One region of the Allobosea sp. TWI1241 genome, then DNA from elsewhere that is predicted to be linked to it. Evidence: predicted binding sites of a transcription regulator. Region 1 holds the regulator's gene; the other holds the start of a gene.
What was found. Region 1 encodes HrcA, which represses chaperone genes, less so after heat shock. Its sites were predicted from a motif close to GTTAGCACTCNCNNNNNGNGAGTGCTAAC; they were not measured.
Positions count from the first base shown of each region.

Region 2: the regulator HrcA is predicted to act here: its motif matches at 5,702-5,730, upstream of groES (co-chaperone GroES).

Region 1 covers NZ_JBDJKW010000012.1:52,271-61,401, forward strand. Annotated here, with positions in the region: gene recF (DNA replication/repair protein RecF) at 1-280, shown strand, start outside; gene ABE438_RS15415 (ankyrin repeat domain-containing protein) at 288-941, opposite strand; gene hrcA (heat-inducible transcriptional repressor HrcA) at 938-2,020, opposite strand; gene ABE438_RS15425 (DUF6492 family protein) at 2,077-3,000, opposite strand; gene ABE438_RS15430 (WecB/TagA/CpsF family glycosyltransferase) at 2,997-3,803, opposite strand; gene ABE438_RS15435 (undecaprenyl-phosphate glucose phosphotransferase) at 4,124-5,581, shown strand; gene ABE438_RS15440 (SDR family NAD(P)-dependent oxidoreductase) at 5,691-6,437, shown strand; gene ABE438_RS15445 (allantoate amidohydrolase) at 6,515-7,789, shown strand; gene trxA (thioredoxin) at 7,951-8,271, shown strand; gene ABE438_RS15455 (DoxX family protein) at 8,366-8,761, opposite strand; gene ABE438_RS15460 (transglycosylase domain-containing protein) at 9,078-9,131, shown strand, end outside.
Region 2 covers NZ_JBDJKW010000005.1:122,475-131,605, reverse strand. Annotated here, with positions in the region: gene ABE438_RS08845 (L,D-transpeptidase) at 1-614, opposite strand, end outside; gene ABE438_RS08840 (lipopolysaccharide biosynthesis protein) at 786-2,210, opposite strand; gene ABE438_RS08835 (GNAT family N-acetyltransferase) at 2,379-2,852, shown strand; gene ABE438_RS08830 (DMT family transporter) at 2,849-3,691, shown strand; gene ABE438_RS08825 (DUF930 domain-containing protein) at 3,845-4,525, shown strand; gene ABE438_RS08820 (PaaI family thioesterase) at 4,548-5,027, opposite strand; gene ABE438_RS08815 (MarR family winged helix-turn-helix transcriptional regulator) at 5,095-5,577, opposite strand; gene groES (co-chaperone GroES) at 5,799-6,086, shown strand; gene groL (chaperonin GroEL) at 6,134-7,771, shown strand; gene ABE438_RS08800 (ABC transporter ATP-binding protein/permease) at 7,989-9,131, shown strand, end outside.

The DNA.
Region 1 (9,131 bases):
CGGCCAGGGCTCGACCGGCGAGCAGAAGGCGCTGCTGATCGGGCTGGTGCTGGCCCATGCCCGGCTGGTGGCGGCGATGAGCGACCTGCCGCCTCTGGTCCTGCTCGACGAGATCGCAGCGCATCTCGATCCGCGCCGCCGCGGCGCGCTCTATGCCGGGCTGGTCGATCTCGGCTGCCAGGTCTGGATGACGGGGGCGGACCCGGCGCTGTTCGGCGATCTGCCGGCGCAGGCGCAACGCCTGCTGGTCACGCCCGGCCGCATCGACCTGTTGCCCTGAGGCGTGGTCAGCGGCCGCCGGCCGCCGCGATCAGCGCCGCGACCGCGTCCTGCCCGCGCTGGCGGGCATGGGCCAGCGGGGTGACGCCGTCGCGATCGGCGAGATTGGGATCGGCACCGGCGGCGAGCACCAGCTTCGCGACGCTCTGATGGCGCGGGCCGCCATTGCCGAGGATCACGATCTCCAGCAGGCAGGTCCAGCCGAGATCGTTGACGTGGTTCACGTCGATGCCGCTGGTCAGCAGCAGGCGCACCGTCTCGACATGGGCGCGCTCGCAGGCCGGGATCAGCGCATTGCCGCCATAGCGGTTGCGCAGGGTGAGATCGGGCTTCAGCGGCAGCATGGCGGCGATGATCTCGCTGCGCCCGCTCGCCCCGGCCAGGAGCCAGGGCGTGTCGCTGTTGACGGCCTGGGCGTTGAGGTCGGCGCCGGCGGCGAGCAGCGCCTTGGCGATGGCGCTGCGGTTTTCAGCCACCGCCAGCAGCAGGGGCGTGCGCCCCTGGCCGTCGCGCGTATCCAGCGCGGCGCCGCTGCCGATGGCGCGCTCGATACCGGGAAGGTCGCCCGCGGCGACCAGTGCGTGGAGATCGTCGCCCGCCATGGCCTGCATCCCCGTCGTCAGCGTCAGGGCGAGCGCCAGCCAGGCGGCGGCCGGCCTCATCGCCCCTCGTCCAGGAGGCGCCCGACCACGCGGGCGGTGTAGTCGACCATCGGCACGATGCGGGCATAGTTCAGCCGCGTCGGGCCGATGATCCCGACCACGCCGACGATGCGCTGCTCGCCGTCGCGGAAGGGGGCTGCGACGATCGAGGAGCCCGACATCGAGAACAGCTTGTTCTCCGAGCCGATGAAGATGCGCACCCCGTCGCCGGCCTCGGCCCGCGAGAGCAGGTCGATCATCTCGGTCTGGGCCTCGAGATCGGAGAAGAGCAGCCTGATCCGCTCGAGATCCTCCTGCGCCCTGAGGTCGTCGAGCAGGTTGGCCTGGCCGCGCACGATCAGCTGGCGGTCGCCCGACAGGCCCGACGAGGTCGCGACCCCGCTCTCGACCAGTCGCGCCGTCAGCCCGTCGAGCTCGCGCTCCATCTCGGCGCGGCTCTCCTCGATCTCGCGATGCAGCTCGGCCAGCGTCTTGCCGGCGATGCGGGCGTTGAGGAAGTTGCCGGCCTCGACCAGCGCCGAAGCCGGCAGGCCGGGCGGCAGGGCGAGGATGCGGTTCTCGACCGTGCCGTCGTCGGCGACCAGCACGACGAGGGCGCGATGGGCGTCGAGCCGCACGAATTCGATATGGCGCAGGCGGGCGTTCGCCTTGGTGGTGACGACGACGCCGGCCCCGCGCGATAGGCCCGAGAGCAGCACGGAGGCTTCCGCCAGCGTGGCGTCGAGCGTGCGCTGGCTCGCGGCGGCGCGGATCTGTGCCTCGATGCGCGCGCGCTCGTCGCCCGTGAGGTCGCCGACCTCCATCATCGCGTCGACGAAGAAGCGCAGGCCCCGCTCGGTCGGCAGCCGGCCGGCCGAGGTGTGCGGCGCGTAGATCAGCCCGGCCATCTCGAGGTCGGTCATGACGTTGCGCACGGTCGCGGGCGAGAGCGACATCGGCAGCAGGCGTGCGATGTTGCGCGAGCCGACCGGTTCGCCGGTAGTCAGATAGCCGTCGACGATCTGCCGGAAGATCTCGCGCGAGCGCTGGTCGACCGCGACCAGACCGCCGGGCGGCTCCGGGGGCCGGTGCAGGCTCATGCGGGGACCGTGCGCTTGCAGGACATCGCCTTATTGTCCACGCGGCGGCGGCGCGATCAAGGGGCGCGGCGCGATGCGGAGGCTGCGTCGGGCTGGGCCTCGAACAGCGCCTGCAGATGCGCGACCGGCTCGCCGATGAAGGACTGCACCCCGACCGCGACCTGGCCGGGCTCCAGAACCTGCTCGAAGCTAGACAATCCGGCGAGCGGCTCGCGCTCATCGCCCCAGTAGACCTTGCACAGCTCCAGCGCCTCGCCGAAATGCCCGGCGCGCTCGCGCCCCAGCACCTGGTCGACATAGTAACCGTAGATCAGGTACTCCGAGAACCGGCGCATGCGCCCGATCGCCGAGACCCAGTCGCGCCCGGCGCGCTCGGCGATCAGCGCGAGCATCGCCACGACATGCTCGCGGCGCCAGCTCACCAGATTGTTGATGTAGTCGTCGCTCGGCATCGCCGGCGCAGGCAGGCCGAGCAGGCTGGCGGCGTTGCGGCACCAGGCGGCGTGCTCGGTCATCTCGGCCCGGATGTGGCCCGGCTTGACGTAGAGCCTGACCGCTTCGCCCTGCGACAGGCTGGCGAGGTCGAAGGGCCGCAGGAACATCATGTCGGAATCGGCGAAGATCACCACGTCTTCCGGCATGGCGAGCGGCAAGGCGAGCTTGCGCAATTGCTGCGCGTGCCAGCCGCGCAGCGGCGGCACGCCGCGGCGCAGCGCGCCGAGACCGGTCCAGACCCGGCGCCGGCCGAGGCTGAGCGGATCGGGCCGCGCCTTCAGCCAGGCGGGAAGCAGCGCCGATTCCGGTAGCACGGTGCGGCGCGGGCCGGCCAGCGGCTTGAACAGCGGAAGGTCGGCATCCTCGACCAGGAGGTAATGCGTGCTGTGGCCGGAGAGATAGCGGTCGATGCTGGCGCAGAGCAGGCGGCAGCGCGCGAAGTCCCCGGCATGGCTCGGCGTCGCGATGGCGTAGCTGCGGCTCATCGCCGGCTTCGGCCGGTGCGCAGCTTGTGGATCAGGACACGCGCCAGGAAGAGCGGATTGCCGACGACATAGCGCCGCCAGAGCCGGCGCGGCTCGCGCGCCAGCCGGAACAGCCATTCCAGCCGCAGGCGGCGCATCGTCTCCGGCGCGCGCGGAATGTCGCCGGCTATGAAGTCGAACAAGGCGCCGACACCGGCGGCGATGCTGCAATGGGCGGCGCTAAGATGCCGCGCAATCCAGCGCTCCTGGCGCGGATTGCCGAAGGCGACCAGCAGCAGGTCCGGCCGGGCATCCTCCAGCCGGCGCAGCAGCGCGGTTTCCTCGGCCTGCGAGAAATAGCCCGGGCCGAGCACGGTGAAGTCGTGTGCCGGATGGGCCTGGCGCAGCACCTCGGCCGCGCGCTCGGCGACGCCGGGCCGTCCACCGAGCAGGGCGACGCGGCGCCCGCGCGGCTGGGCCGCCAGCAGCGCCGGGATGAAATCGGTGCCGTTGAGATTGGCCGGGAAGCCCCTGCCGTGCAGCAGGCGCGAGGCGATGTCCATGCCGACGCCGTCGGGCAGGATCAGGAAGCCGGCGAGCTGCGCCCGCAGCGTCGCGTCGCGCGCGGCGTGGTTGACCAGATTGGCGTTCGAGAAGGCGAGGCGCAGGAAGCGGCCTTCGTCCATCGCCTCGGTCAGGCTCTGCACCGCATCGGCGCGCGACAGGGCCGCGACCTGGACGCCGGCGATGTCGCGCGGCGGTTCGGACGGGTGCGGTCCGCGCGAGCGGCCGAGCGTCGGGTGGGTCACGGAAAGCGCGTTCATCTTGGGGGCCCGCGGGGCTGCGCGTCGGCGCGCAGATCGCCCGTTGCCGCGCATGTGGGACGCGGGGCGCGCGGGGTCAAGGGCGGGTATGTACATGATGTCCACGTGGTTTCCAGAGCGTTGCGGCGGCTGTCCCGTTTCGGGACGGGCCTGGCGGCCTTCGCTGTCGCCTGGCGCTGGTCGCGCCGGTTTGCGTGCCGCTTCCGGTCAGAACGCCGTGGTGCCGCTCCGGCACCGGCTTTGCGCTGCGGCACGCAGGCGAGCCGACCGGGCAGGCGATTGTGCCGCTTCGGGTCGGTCGGGCCGGAACGGATCCTGTCATGACCACCCTCGACGACCTGCATTATCGCGGGAGCCTGCGGTCCGACGATCGCGCCAATGCCTGGCGGCACTGGATCGGCCCCGCCACCGCGCTCGTGGACCTGATGCTGGTGCTGGTCGTGGTCGGCCTGTCCTCGGTGGCCTATCACCTCGTGGCCTATGGCCATCCGGGCGCCTACCGGGTGACGCTCGAGCTCGCCTCGATGATCGCGGCGATCTTCGTGTTCATCAACGCGCTGCGGGGCCGCTACCAGCTCGCCAACTATCTTGCGGTGAAGGGGCAGATGCGCCAGGCCTTCGCGGTCTGGAACGTCACGATGGTCGCCTTCATCGCCTTCGTCTTCCTGGCAAAGGTCGTCGACCATTATTCGCGCGCCGTGGTGATCGTGACCTACCTCGCCGGCATCCCGCTGGTCGCCTTCGCGCGCTCGGGCATCGTCCGGGCGGTCTCTCTCGCCAGCAAGACCGGCCGCATCACCGCCGAGCGCGTCTTCCTGATCGGGCGCGAGGAGGAGGTGATGTCCTTCGTGGCGCGACACCAGCCCTGGAATGTCGGCTTCGCCATCGCCGACGTCGCCTTCCTGCGCAGCAACGACGCCCGCCGCATCAACGATCCGGCCACCGCCCTCGCCGCCGACCTCGCCAGCGCCGCGGCGCGCGCCCGCGCCCTCAAGCCCGACGCCGTCTTCATCGCGCTGCCCTGGTCGGACCAGGAGACGATCGACGCCTGCGTCGACGCCTTCATGAACCTGCCGGTCGCGATCCATCTGACGCCGGAGCGGGTGATGGACCGGTTCGAGAGCCCGCGCATCGTGCGCGTCGGCACGCTCGCCTCGCTGCGCCTGACTCGCCCGGCGCTCTCCTTGGCCGAGATCATGGCCAAGCGCGTCTTCGACGTGCTCGCCGCCAGCGCCATCCTCGTCGCCAGCCTGCCGCTGCTGCTGGTGGTCGCGCTCGCCGTGCGGCTGGAGACGCGCGGGCCGGTACTGTTCCTGCAGCGCCGCTACGGCTTCAACCAGCAGCCCTTCCGCATCGTGAAGTTCCGCACCATGACCACCACCGACGACGGCGAGGTGGTCAGCCAGGCCAAGCGCAACGATCCGCGCATCACCCGCGTCGGCGCGGTGCTGCGGCGCTACAATCTCGACGAGCTGCCTCAGCTGCTCAACGTCATCGCCGGCCAGATGTCGCTGGTCGGCCCGCGGCCGCATGCGCTCGCCCATGACCGCGAGTACCAGCTGAAGATCGCGCTCTATGCCCGGCGCCACAATGTCCGCCCCGGCATCACCGGCTGGGCGCAGGTCAACGGGCTGCGCGGCGAGACCGATACCGACGACAAGATGGAACGCCGCGTCGCCTTCGACCACTGGTACATCGACAACTGGTCGTTCTGGCTCGATCTCGGCATCCTGCTGCGCACCGTGTTCAGCCCCAAGGCCTTCCGCAACGCGCGCTGAGGCGGCGCCCGGCCCGGCCGGACGCAACCCCGCCCCGTGAAATGATGGCTTCGCAGCGCCGCCGTTTGCGCTAGGCTCCGCCCTGCCCGAAGGGAGGGGCGTCACTGCAATGAATCAAATCGATTTGAATGGTCGCGTCGCCGTCGTCACCGGTGGAGCGCAAGGCATCGGCCGGGCGGTGGTCGAGCGGTTCGTGGCCAGCGGCGCGCAGGTCGAGATCTGGGATCTCGACGGCGATCTGGCGGCGAAGTCCGCCGCGGAGATCGGCCAGGGCGTGACCGGCGTCGGCGTCGACGTCGCCGACTATGCCTCGGTCGAGTCGGCCGCCAAGGCGTTGGAGGCCCGCCTCGGGCGCATCGACATCATGGTCACCAGCGCCGGCATCGCCGGGCCGATCCACAAGACCTGGGAATACCCGCTCGACGCCTGGAACAAGGTGATGCGCGTCAATGTCGACGGCACGATGCATTGCTGCCGCGCCGTCATCCCCGGCATGATCGCGCGCAATTACGGCCGCCTCGTCCTCGTCGCCTCGATCGCCGGCAAGGAAGGCAACCCGGGCGCCTCGGTCTACTCGGCCTCGAAGGCGGCGGTGATCGCGCTGACCAAGTCGCTCGGCAAGGAGGTCGCCGACAAGGACATCGCGGTGAACTGCATCACCCCGGCTGCGGCCAAGACCCGCATCTTCGACCAGATCACCCAGCAGCACATCGACTACATGCTGGCCAGGATCCCGCGCGGCCGCTTCCTGCAGGTCGAGGAGGCCGCCGCCATGGTCGCCTTCCTCGCCTCGGCCGACAACAGCTTCACCACCGGCTCGGTCTTCGACCTGTCGGGCGGTCGCGCCACCTACTGACGGCGGCGTCCCGCTCGGTTGCGACGGATGGCGGAAGGGGCTGGCCACCGGCCGGCTCCCGATTCTAGGGTACCGGCATGAGCCCAGTCCTTCCTTCCGCCTCCGTCCTCGGCGCGCGCGCCTTCGCCGCGCTCGCCGGTCTCAACCGCTTCAGCGACGAGCCGGGCAAGCTGACCCGGCTCTATCTGTCGCCGGCCCACCGGCAGGCGGCGGAGTTCACCAAGGGCGCGATGGAGGTCGCGGGCCTCACCGCCTTCATCGACGCCGCCGGCTCGGTGCAGGGCCGCCGCGAGGGCCCGCGCCCCGGCCTGCCCGCCGTGGTCATCGGCTCGCATATCGACACGGTCCGCGACGGCGGCCGCTATGATGGCAATCTCGGCGTGATCGCCGGCATCCTCGCCGCCCAGGCCATCCGCGACGCCGGCATCGTGCTGCCCTTCGCGCTGGAGGTGGTGGCCTTCGGCGACGAGGAGACGGTGCGCTTCCCGACCTCGCTCTCGACCTCCTCGGCGCTCGCCGGCCATTACGACGCGGCCTGGCTCGATTCGCGCGACGCGGACGGCGTGGTCCTGCGCGACGCGCTCGTCGCCTTCGGTGGCGATCCGGCTGGCATCGCCGCGCTCGCCCGGCCGCCGGGCGCGATCCGCGCCTATCTCGAAGTGCATATCGAGCAGGGGCCGGTGCTCGAGGCGGAGGGCGAGGCGGTCGGCATCGTCACCACCATCAACGCCCAGTGCCGGGCCCGGGTGCGCGTCACCGGCGAGGCCGGCCATGCCGGCACCGTGCCGATGGCGCTGCGCAAGGACGCGCTGACCGCCGCCGCCGAGATGGCGCTGGCGCTGGAGGCGATCGCCGTCGCACACGACCAGGCGGTCGGCACGGTCGGCGTCTTCCGGCCCGATCCCGGCGCCACCAATGTCGTGCCCGGCGCGGTCGAGTTCACCATCGATTTCCGCGCCCCGCTCGGCGAGACCGTGACCGCGATGGAGGCGGCGATTCGCGCCCGCTTCGGCGAGATCGCGGCGCGCCGCGGCGTCGGCCTGGAGATCGTGCCCTATTCGCGCGAGGAGGCGACGCCGATGGCGGCCGAGCTGCAGGAGGCGCTGGCCGCCGGCATCGCCCGGACCGGCTCCAACCTCTCGGCGCGCCGCCTGCCCTCGGGGGCCGGCCACGACGCCATGGCGATGGCGCGGATCTGCCCCGCGGCCATGCTGTTCGTGCGCTGCGAGAAGGGCATCAGCCATTCGCCGCTGGAGGCGATGAGCGAGCTCGACGCCGGCATCGCGGTGCGCGTGATGATCGAGACCGTGCTCGAGCTCGCCCGCCGCGACGGCGCCGCCATCCCCGGCTGAGCCGGCCGGCATGCTGGCCCGTTCGCGGCCAGGCTTGCGCTGGGCGCGCCCCCGCCTTGCCGGCGGCGGCGCGAGCCTTGACCCGTCCTGCCGCCGTTCATAGCTTCGCGGGCGACAGGCGGCGCTGGTGCCGCGCTTACGAGATTGAAAGGCTGCGAGCCATGGCGACGAGCAAGGTGACCGATGCGAGCTTCGAGGCGGACGTCCTCAAGTCGAGCGAGCCCGTCGTGGTCGACTTCTGGGCCGAGTGGTGCGGCCCCTGCCGCATGATCGGCCCGGCGCTGGAGGAGATCGCCGGCGAGATGGAAGGCAAGGTCAAGATCGTCAAGATGAACGTCGACGAGAACCAGGCCGTCCCGGCCCAGTTCGGCATCCGCTCGATCCCGACCCTGATGCTGTTCAAGGACGGCAAGCTGGCCTCGCAGAAGGTCGGCGCCGCCCCCAAGAGCGATCTCAGCCGGTGTTTCGCCTCGGCGGTCTGATGCCCGGAACCCGCTATGCGACAAGCTATGGGCCGCTCCCGGGAGGGAGCGGCCCTTTTGCATTGTCGTTGCCCCGGCCTTGCGGCCGGACGCCTCACTTCGCGCGGTTGTCGAGCGCGAAGGAGCCCGGGCCAGCGAAGAAGAGATAGAAGAAGATGAAGCAGAACAGCATGGCCGGCTCGCCGCCGTTGAGCAGCGGGTAGAAGCTCTTCGGCGCATGCGCCATGAAGTAGGCCACGGCCATCAGGCCCGAGAGCAGGAAGGCGGTCGGGCGCGTCAGGAAGCCGAGGACGAGCAGCGCGCCGCCGACGAGCTCCATCACGCCGGCGACCCAGCTCAGGCTGAAGGCGGCGGGCATGCCCCAGGACGGCGCCGCCGGGAAGGCGAGCAGCTTCTGCGTGCCGTGGCTGATGAAGGAGGCCGCGGTGACGATGCGCAGCAGCCCGAGGGCGTGGGGCGCGAAGCGCGAAAGCGAATTCAGGGCCTGCATGAGCGTGTGCTCTCCTGTTGGTGGGTGGGCTTCGGCAAAATGCGCCCTAACCATATGCGATGCTTCGGGAACTGGCATCCCGCCGCGCCGGTGCGCCCTTCTCCGACGCCTGCGACATCGCGGCAACTCACGTTTTCGTTTGCGATGCAGCGCGAATGTTGCGATGCACAGGCGAACGGAGCGCGGCGGGCCGGTAAGGCCGTCATTCGCCCGACATTGCGCTTAACCGGCCCTTAAAAGCGCCATGTTTGACTCCTGTCTGGAGCCCGTCGCCGTTTGGGCGGGACATGGCGGGCAGGGCCTTCGACGGGGCGGAATGAACGATCGGACGAAACGAGCCGGAGAACGGCGTGAGCCTTCCTTCGAGCCG
Region 2 (9,131 bases), on a different contig from region 1:
TTGCGCGAGACGGTCTGCGTGCCCTTCCAGCTGAAGCCCTCGCGGCCGACGCCGATGCCGTAGCGCAGGGCGCGCCCGCCGGGCTGGACCAGATAGAGGAAGCGGCTGGAGGTATCGATCACCACCGTGCCCGGCCGCTGCGGCCCGTCATAGGCGACCTCCTGCTTCTGGAAGCGGGCGGGGATGGCGCGCTGGATCGGCGTGTCGGCCATCATCGGCTGGCCGAGCGAGGCGCTGCGGCGCTCCTGACGGGGCGACGGCGGCGGCGGATAGGCCTCGCCGCCATAGACGTCGCCACGCGAGATCTGCCCGCGCGAAACCTGCCCGCGATAGATCGGGTCGCCGTCGAGCGGCACCGGGGCCTCGTAGTCGGAGAGGCGGCGATAGCGCTGCGGCTGCTGGCCATAGGCCGGGCGCGAGGGCTGGTTGTAGACGGCGCGGCCGCGGCCGTAATCGCTCGGGTCCTGGCCCGTCATCAGCATCTCGATGAAGCCGCCGCCATATTGGCCGCGCGCCGCCTGGTCGACGGGCCGGCAATAGGTCTGGGCCAGCGCCGGCACGGCTGGCAGGAGCATGCCGGCCAGCGCCAGCGGAAGGATGCGGATCGCAAGCATGACGCAACTCTCTCGACGAAACCTGCCGGGACGCTGCGCTTATGGTTGAAATGAATGGTGAATCGCGGGCGCCCGAAGCGCTTAACCGCCCGAAATGCGGCGAAATCCCCGCATTAACCTTATCGAGCCGCAAGCAAACGCGGTAAACCGAACCTTGCGGCAGGCCGGCCTTCAGCGCTTGCCGCGGCGGGCCGAGCGCCAGCCGCGCAGCGCCGTGCGGCAGCCCGCCGTGTCGCAGGCGAGCAGCACGGCGACGTAGACCAGCGCGCCGAGAGCCGCCATCGCCGCGAGCTCGATCGCCGGCGTCATGGTGCGGCGCAGCGGCAGCAGGCAGGCGGCCATCGCCGCGGTGGCGAGGATCGGCGCCAGCAGCTCGCGTGCCGGGGGCAGGGCGGGCAGGCTGCGGAGCGCCAGCACGCCGGTGACGGCCAGCACGAGCAGGAAGGCGGCGACCTGGCCGATGGCGAAGCGCTCCGCCCCGAGTGCGCCGGCGCAGAGGATGACCGCCAGATTGAGCGCCAGCCCGGCGAGCGCGGCCAGGGTGACGAGCCCGGTACGCTTGCCGAGCAGGAAGACCGGGTAGAGCCCGGCGATGAACAGGCACAGCGCCAGGAAGCCCGGCAGCAGCAGGGTGAGATAGACGCCGAAGCGCCCGCGGAACTCCGCCGGCACCAGCAGCGCCTCGAAGGCCGGCAGCACGAGGTAAAGCCCGGCGGCGCAGGGCAGGGCGACCATCAGCACGATGACCAGATTGTCCGAGATGCGCCGCAGCGCCGCCTCGCGCCCCACGGTCTCGTCGAGCCGCAGCACCTCGCGCAGCAGCACGATCTCGAGGCCGGCGCCGAGCATGCCGAACAGGCGCAGGCCGAGATCGGCCGCCAGCGAGAACTGGCCGGCCTCGGCATAGCCGTAGCCATCCGCCATCAGCGAGCGGTTGATCAGCGGGATCAGCGAATAGATCGCGTTGGCGCCGACCAGCGGCAGCGCGTAGCGCGCGAAGTCGCGCGCCAGCGAGCGACGCCAGCCGCCGGGCAGGCGCGGCGCGTCAGCCAGCGCCCGGCGCACGGTGAGCAGGGCGGCCCCGACGCTGATCACGCTGCCGAGCAGCACGACCGCCGCGTCGCGCGTCCACCAGGCCCCGCCGACCATCAGCACCAGCGCCAGCAGGTTCTTGACCATGACGAGCCGCGCGTAGGCGGCGTCCATGAAGCGGGCGCGGGCGATGGCGCCGTGATAGTCGAACAGACCGGCGCCGATGCCGGCGGCGACGGCTGCCGCCACCAGCATGGTCGGCAGGCGGAAATCGACGCCGGAGGCGACCGCGGCGAGCAGGATGCCCGCCAGCGCCAGCGTCATACCCGCCAGCAGCAGGTCCAGCGTCGCGCGGATCTCGGGCTGCTCCAGCCGGGCCTTCTGCGAGTAGAAGCGCACCGCCGAGATCCGGATCCAGTCGAGCAGCGCGGTGTTGAGCAGCACAACGATCGCCGCGCCGATGGCGTAGCGGCCGAACTCGGCCGGGCCGAGGAAGAAGGCGATCAGCAGCCCCAGCGCGAAATTCAGCGCCGAATTGACGATGAAGGGCAGGATGACGCTCATGCGGGGGCTCGCCGAACGCCGGCAGACCCATACCATGCCGGGCCGCGGCGCGAAAAGCGGGCCAGTTCCGCTGCGCGGGAAGCATGGGGGAGGGGCGAGACGGACATCTATCCACCCTAGCGCAATGGTCCTAATCGCTCGTTCATGACGCCTCCTACGCTTCGCGCCGTGACCGATGAGGATTCAGAGCCGCTGGCGGCGCTGATCGCCGCGAGCTTCGCCGAATATCCCGGCTGCCTGTTCGACTGGTCGGAGTTCCCCGAGCTGCGCCGCCCGGCCTCGCATTATGCGGCGCGCGGCGGCGCGCTCTGGGTGGCCGCCATCGAGAACGGGCGCATCGTCGGCTCGCTTGCCGCCGTGCCGGTTCCTGAGCAGGGCGCGGTCGAATTGTTCAAGGTCTATGCCGATCCGGCCTATCGCGGCTCCGGGCTCGCCCAGGCCCTGTTCGGGCGGGCGCTCGCCTTCGCCGCGGAGCGCGGCATGGCCGAGCTGATGCTCTGGTCCGACACGCGCTTCACCCGCGGCCACCGCTTCTACGAGAAGCTCGGCTTCCGCCGCTGGCCGGGCGAGCGCTACCTGGCCGACGTCTCCGCCAGCTGGGAATACCACTACCGCAGGCCCGTCGCCGCCGAGGCACCATGACCCTGCCGGCCCCGCTCCTCGCCGTCCTCGGGATCGCCTTGCTGACCGGTATGGACGCCGTGGTGAAGGGGCAGATGCAGCAGCATCCCTTCATCGTCGCGCTGTTCATGCGCTTCGCCGCCGGCAGCGTCTTCGCGCTGGCCGCGGTGGCGATCACTCGCCCGCCGGCGCCGACGCGCGCCAGTGTCATGGGCAATCTGGCGCGGGTGCCGGTGGTGGTGATGACAGCCGGCTCCTTCTTTTACTCGGTCTCGGTGCTGCCGCTGGCCGAGGCGCTGACGCTCTCCTTCCTCGCCCCGGTCTTCGTCGCCCTGATGGGCACGCTGATGCTGGGCGAACGGCTCGACAGGCGCATCCTGCAGGCGCTGGGCTGCGGGCTCGCCGGCATGCTGGTCATGGTCTGGCCGCGGCTGCAGGGCGAGGTCTCGGGCGCCGGCCTCGGCGTCGCCGCGGCTTTGTTCTCGGCCGTGACCTATGCCTTCAACCTGGTGCTGCTCCGGCGCATCGCCCTGCGCGAGCGGCCGGCGGTGATCGTGCTGTTCCAGAACGCCGGGCCGGCGCTGTGCCTCGCCATCCCCGCCTTCCTTTACGCGGTGCCGCTGAGCGGGGCCGATCTCGTCGCCTATGCGCTGGCGGGCGCGCTCGGCGTCGCCGGGCATTTCCTGCTGACGACGGCCTTTGCCCGCGCCCCGGCCTCGCGGCTTGCGCCGATCGAATATACCGCGCTGATCTGGGCGAGCCTGCTCGGCTGGCTGCTCTTCGCCGAGGTGCCGCCCTGGACGACCTATGCCGGCGCGGTGCTGATCGTCGCCGGGGCGGTCGCGGTCAGCCGGCGCTGAGGCGCAGGCGACGTCAGCCGCAAATTCGCCGGTTTCGCCGGGCTAGAGCTCGGCGAACCATGCAGAGGCGAGACCGCCTGAATACGGCAGGGGCAGGGTCGGGGCAGGGGGCAGGCGATGACGGCATTTCCCTTCCTCACGGCCTAAGCGGAGATGCGGCGCGCCCCTTCCCCGCGGAACGGCCTCGACGCGTGCGCCATCGGTCTCGCCCTCTTCCTTCACGCCGCCCTGCTCGGCGCCCTCATGCTGGCGGCACGTCCTTCACGCTTCGAGCCGATGCCGGAGGAGGCGATCGAGTTGGAACTCCTCAGCCCCGCGCAACTGCCTCTCTCCGCGGCGCGCCCGGCCCCGATGGCTCCGGCCGCCGTCGTGCCTTCCCCCGCGCCGCCGGAGATGCCGGCTCCGGCCCCGGAAGCCGCCGCGCCGGCCCCCGCGCAACCATTCGACACGATGGTCGAGGCGCGGCAGCTCATGTCGGCGGATGTGCTGGCCCATCCGCGCAGCCGCGAGGCGCGGGAGAGCCTGAAGCGGCTCGATCACGCCGAGCGTGTCGAGCAGATCTGCAACCTCGAGGCGATGAGCCAGATCCGGGGCTGGAATGGCGCCTTCGAGCCCGACCGCGTCGTCGCCTTCGCATTGGAGGATGTGCATCTGTCGCGCGCCGGGCTGGAGGCGAACGGCGCCGCCTTCCGCAGCCGACGGCGCTGGTACAGCCTGCGCTATCGCTGCGAGGTGACGCCGGATGGGACAAAGGTCGCCGGCTTCCGGTTCAGCGCCGGCGACGCGATCCCCCGGGAGCTATGGGCCTCGCTCGGGTTGCCTCCCGTGCATTGAGCGGCAAGGGCCGCATCCGCCCTCAGCCCGCTGGCTTCGCGCCGAAGATCATGCAGGTCTCGGTCCCGTGCGCCAGCAGCTTGCCCCGTGCATCGAGGAGCCGGCTCTCGCTGGTCGCGATCGAGCCGCCGCGATGGATGACGCGGCCCTCGCAGCGCACCGGCCCGCCATCGGGCAGCACCGGGCGCACATAGTTCAGCTTCATCTCGAGCGTGGTGTAGCCCTCGCCGGCCGCGAGCGTCGCATGGACGGCGCAGGCCATGGCGGAATCGAGCAGCGTCGCGGTCCAGCCGCCATGCACCGTGCCGAGCGGGTTGAGGAAGCGTGCGCCGGGCTGGCCGGTGAAGACCACGGCCCCTTGCGCGACCTCGCTCAGGGTGAAGTCGAGCGTCTCGGCGATGGGCGGACCGGGGTGGCGCCCTTCCAGCATGGCGCGCAGGAAGCTCAGCCCGTCCTCGGCGAGCAGGACATCGCGGCTGACGACGCCATAGGCAGGCTGCATCGCGGAAACTCCCTCATCGTGTATCTGCACGTTATGAGGTGCCGACGCGCAGCGTCAAGGCGGAGGCTCAGCCGGCTGCGTCGGGCGCGGGCAAGGGCGCGACGTCGCGGATGGCGCGGCGGATGGCGCGCAGCCCGTCGCGCGTCTCGCTCCAGCGCTCGCTGCCTAGCGCGGTCTCGATCCGCTCCTGCGCCAGGCGCCAATAGGGGATGGCGTTCTCGATCGCGGCGCGGCCCTTCTCGGTGACGAGATAGGTCTGTGCGCGCCCCTTGCACTCGCAGCGCTCGATCAGCGCCTCGGCGGCGAGCAGCTGGAGGTTGCGCGTGAGCGAGGTCCGTTCCAGCGCGAAGCGTTCCGCGAGTTCGGTCACCGAACGCCACTGCCCGGTCGAGAGTGCCGAGAGCAGCACGAACTGGGTGATCTTCAGCCCGCTCGGCCGCATCGCCTCGTCATAGGCGCGGGTGACGGCGCGCGCCGTCATGCGCACATGCAGCACGACGCAGGACCGGCCGATATCGTCGAGGCGGGGATCGGGGATGGGGGTGGTCATCGCCACAGGATAGCCGGTTTGTGCGGCTACCGCAGCAGGACAAGGCGCCTATCCCCGCGCCGCTAACCTTTGCGCGCGGCGCTCCTTGACTCCCCCACGGGGGCGACCTATCTCCCCGACGTCGCTTGGCACTCGATGATCGAGACTGCTAACAGACATCCAGCGGGACGCCTCCCGGTGAGGCACCGTCAAGAATTTACGAGCGAGAGGAAGACAGAACCATGAAGTTCCGTCCGCTGCATGACCGCGTTGTGGTCCGTCGCCTTGATAGCGAAGAGAAGACCAAGGGCGGCATCATCATCCCCGATACCGCCAAGGAAAAGCCCCAGGAGGGCGAGGTGGTCGCGGTCGGTCCGGGCGCCCGTGATGAGGCCGGCAAGCTCGTCGCCCTCGACGTCAAGCAGGGCGATCGCGTCCTGTTCGGCAAGTGGAGCGGCACCGAGGTCAAGATCGACGGCCAGGATCTCCTGATCATGAAGGAATCCGACATCATGGGCATCGTCGGCTGATCAGCCCGCAGACCGCCCTTCCGTAACGTTCAATCAGGAGTAGTCTCATGGCTGCCAAAGAAGTTCGCTTCTCCACCGACGCCCGCGACAAGATGCTGCGCGGCGTGGAGATCCTCGCCAACGCCGTGAAGGTCACGCTGGGTCCGAAGGGCCGCAACGTCGTGATCGAGAAGTCGTTCGGCGCTCCCCGCATCACCAAGGACGGCGTCACCGTCGCCAAGGAGATCGAGCTCGCCGACAAGTTCGAGAACATGGGCGCCCAGATGGTGCGCGAAGTGGCCTCGAAGCAGAACGACGCCGCCGGTGACGGCACCACCACCGCGACCGTGCTGGCCGCCGCCATCGTCCGCGAGGGCTCGAAGGCCGTCGCCGCCGGCATGAACCCGATGGACCTGAAGCGCGGCATCGACCTCGCTGTCGAGGCGATCGTCGCGGATCTGCAGAAGAACTCGAAGAAGGTCACCTCCAACGCCGAGGTCGCCCAGGTCGGCACGATCTCCGCGAACGGCGACAAGTCGGTCGGCGAGATGATCTCGACCGCGATGCAGAAGGTCGGCAACGAGGGCGTCATCACGGTCGAGGAGGCCAAGACGGCCGAGACCGAGCTGGACGTCGTCGAGGGCATGCAGTTCGACCGCGGCTACCTCTCGCCGTACTTCATCACCAACGCCGAGAAGATGGTCGCCGAGCTCGAGGATCCCTACATCCTCGTCTTCGAGAAGAAGCTGTCGTCGCTCCAGGCGATGCTGCCGATCCTCGAGGCCGTCGTGCAGACCGGCAAGCCGCTGCTCATCATCGCCGAGGACGTCGAGGGCGAGGCCCTGGCCACGCTCGTCGTCAACAAGCTGCGTGGTGGCCTGAAGATCGCCGCCGTCAAGGCTCCGGGCTTCGGTGATCGCCGCAAGGCCATGCTCGAGGACATCTCGATCCTGACCGCCGGCCAGATGATCTCGGAAGACCTCGGCATCAAGCTCGAGACCGTGACGCTCGACATGCTCGGCCGCGCCAAGAAGGTGCGCATCGAGAAGGAGAACACCACGATCATCGACGGCGCCGGCGCCAAGGACCAGATCGAGGCCCGCGTTTCGCAGATCAAGGCGCAGATCGAGGAGACCACCTCGGACTATGACCGCGAGAAGCTGCAGGAGCGTCTGGCCAAGCTCGCCGGCGGCGTCGCGGTCATCCGCGTCGGCGGCGCGACCGAGATCGAGGTCAAGGAGAAGAAGGACCGCGTCGACGACGCCCTGAACGCCACCCGCGCTGCGGTGGAAGAGGGCATCCTGCCGGGCGGCGGCGTCGCCCTGCTGCGCTCGCTCGGCGCCCTGAAGTCGCTCACGACCCAGAACGACGACCAGAAGACCGGCGTCGAGATCGTCCGCAAGGCCATCACCTCCCCGGCGAAGCAGATCGTCGACAACGCCGGCGATGACGGCGCGGTCGTGGTCGGCAAGCTGCTCGAGGCCACCGACTACGCCTACGGCTACAACGCCCAGACCGGCGAGTTCGGCGACATGGTCAAGGCCGGCATCATCGACCCGACCAAGGTCGTGCGCACGGCGATCCAGGACGCGGCTTCGGTCGCCGGCCTGCTGATCACCACCGAGGCGATGATCGCCGAGCTTCCGAAGAAGGAAGCCCCGATGCCCCCGATGGGCGGCGGCGGCATGGGCGGCATGGACTTCTGATCCAAGCCATCCGGCAAGACCAGGAAGGCCCGGCGCAAGCCGGGCCTTTTCCGTTGGGGCTGCCGCTGCGTCCGGCGCGCCGGCACCGGGCGCTTCACAAATCGCTGAGCGGCGCCGCGAAGCCTTATGCAGGGCGTCCTTGTGTGCGGTGCTGGCCTGCATCATCCTCCGCGAATCGCGGCGTCCGCCGCGCGCCCAGCCGAACCGGGATTACGCCATGCGCCTGTTGAGTTTCGCCGTCGCCCTGATGGCCGTGATCGCGCTCGCGGTGGGCGTGCGCAGCGGCGATGCCGGGACGATCGGCATGGGCGTGATCGGCGCCCTGCTCGCCGTCGTTACCTTCCGCGCGCCGACGCTGGCCTTCTTCCTGAAGATCTTCTCGGCGGTCTTCGCCATCGAATACGTAGTCTTCGGCGGCAGCGCGCTGCTCTCGCAGCTCGGCTGGTGGACGGCGGCTTTGCAGCTGCCGGCGGTGCCGACCAGCCTGCCGACCACGGTCGGCGTCTTCGGCATCCTGATCTACGCGATCTCCTTCGTGCCGGTGATCGCCCGCATCGCCCGGATCGCCTCGCCCTATTTCGAATCCGAGGAGATCACCACCGCCAATCTCTGGCCGATCGGCCCCTTCAAGATCCGGCTCGGCCGGCTGGCGGTCTCGCTCTTCGTCTTCCTGATCGTGCTGAACCAGCTGCAGGTCGGCATCACGCTGCGCCTCTCCTTCTTCAACCGCGACATGTACGATGCGTTGCAGAACAAGGATGCTGCGGCGTTCTGGTACCAGCTCTTCTACGTCTTCTGCGTCTGGGCCTTCGTCTGGGTGGTCTCGAACCTGATCGAGATGTTCGCGCAGCTGACCCTGCTCATCCGCTGGCGGCGCTGGATGGCGGAAGCCTACAATGCCCGCTGGCTCGGGCGCGGCACGCATTACCGGCTGGCGCTGGCCGGCACGGTCGACAACCCCGACCAGCGTATCGCCGAGGACACCCGCTCCTTCGTCAACCAGACCTACAGCTTCGCCCTGCCGCTGCTGACCCAGGTCTCGACGCTTGTCTCCTTCTCGATCATCCTCTGGAACATCCAGGTCGCCTTCACCATTCCCGGCACCGCGATCGCCGTGCCGGGCTACATCTTCTGGGTCGCCTTCATCTATGCCGTGGCGGCGACCTGGATCACCCATCTGATCGGCCGGCCGCTGATCGGGCTCGAGTTCGAGCAGGAGCGCCGCGAGGCGAATTTCCGCTTCTCGCTCGCCCGCCTGCGCGAATATTCCGAGCAGATCGCGCTGATGCGCGGCGAGCCGGTCGAGGGGCGGCATCTCTCCCGCCGTTTCGGCGACATCGTCGAGAACTTCTACCGGCTG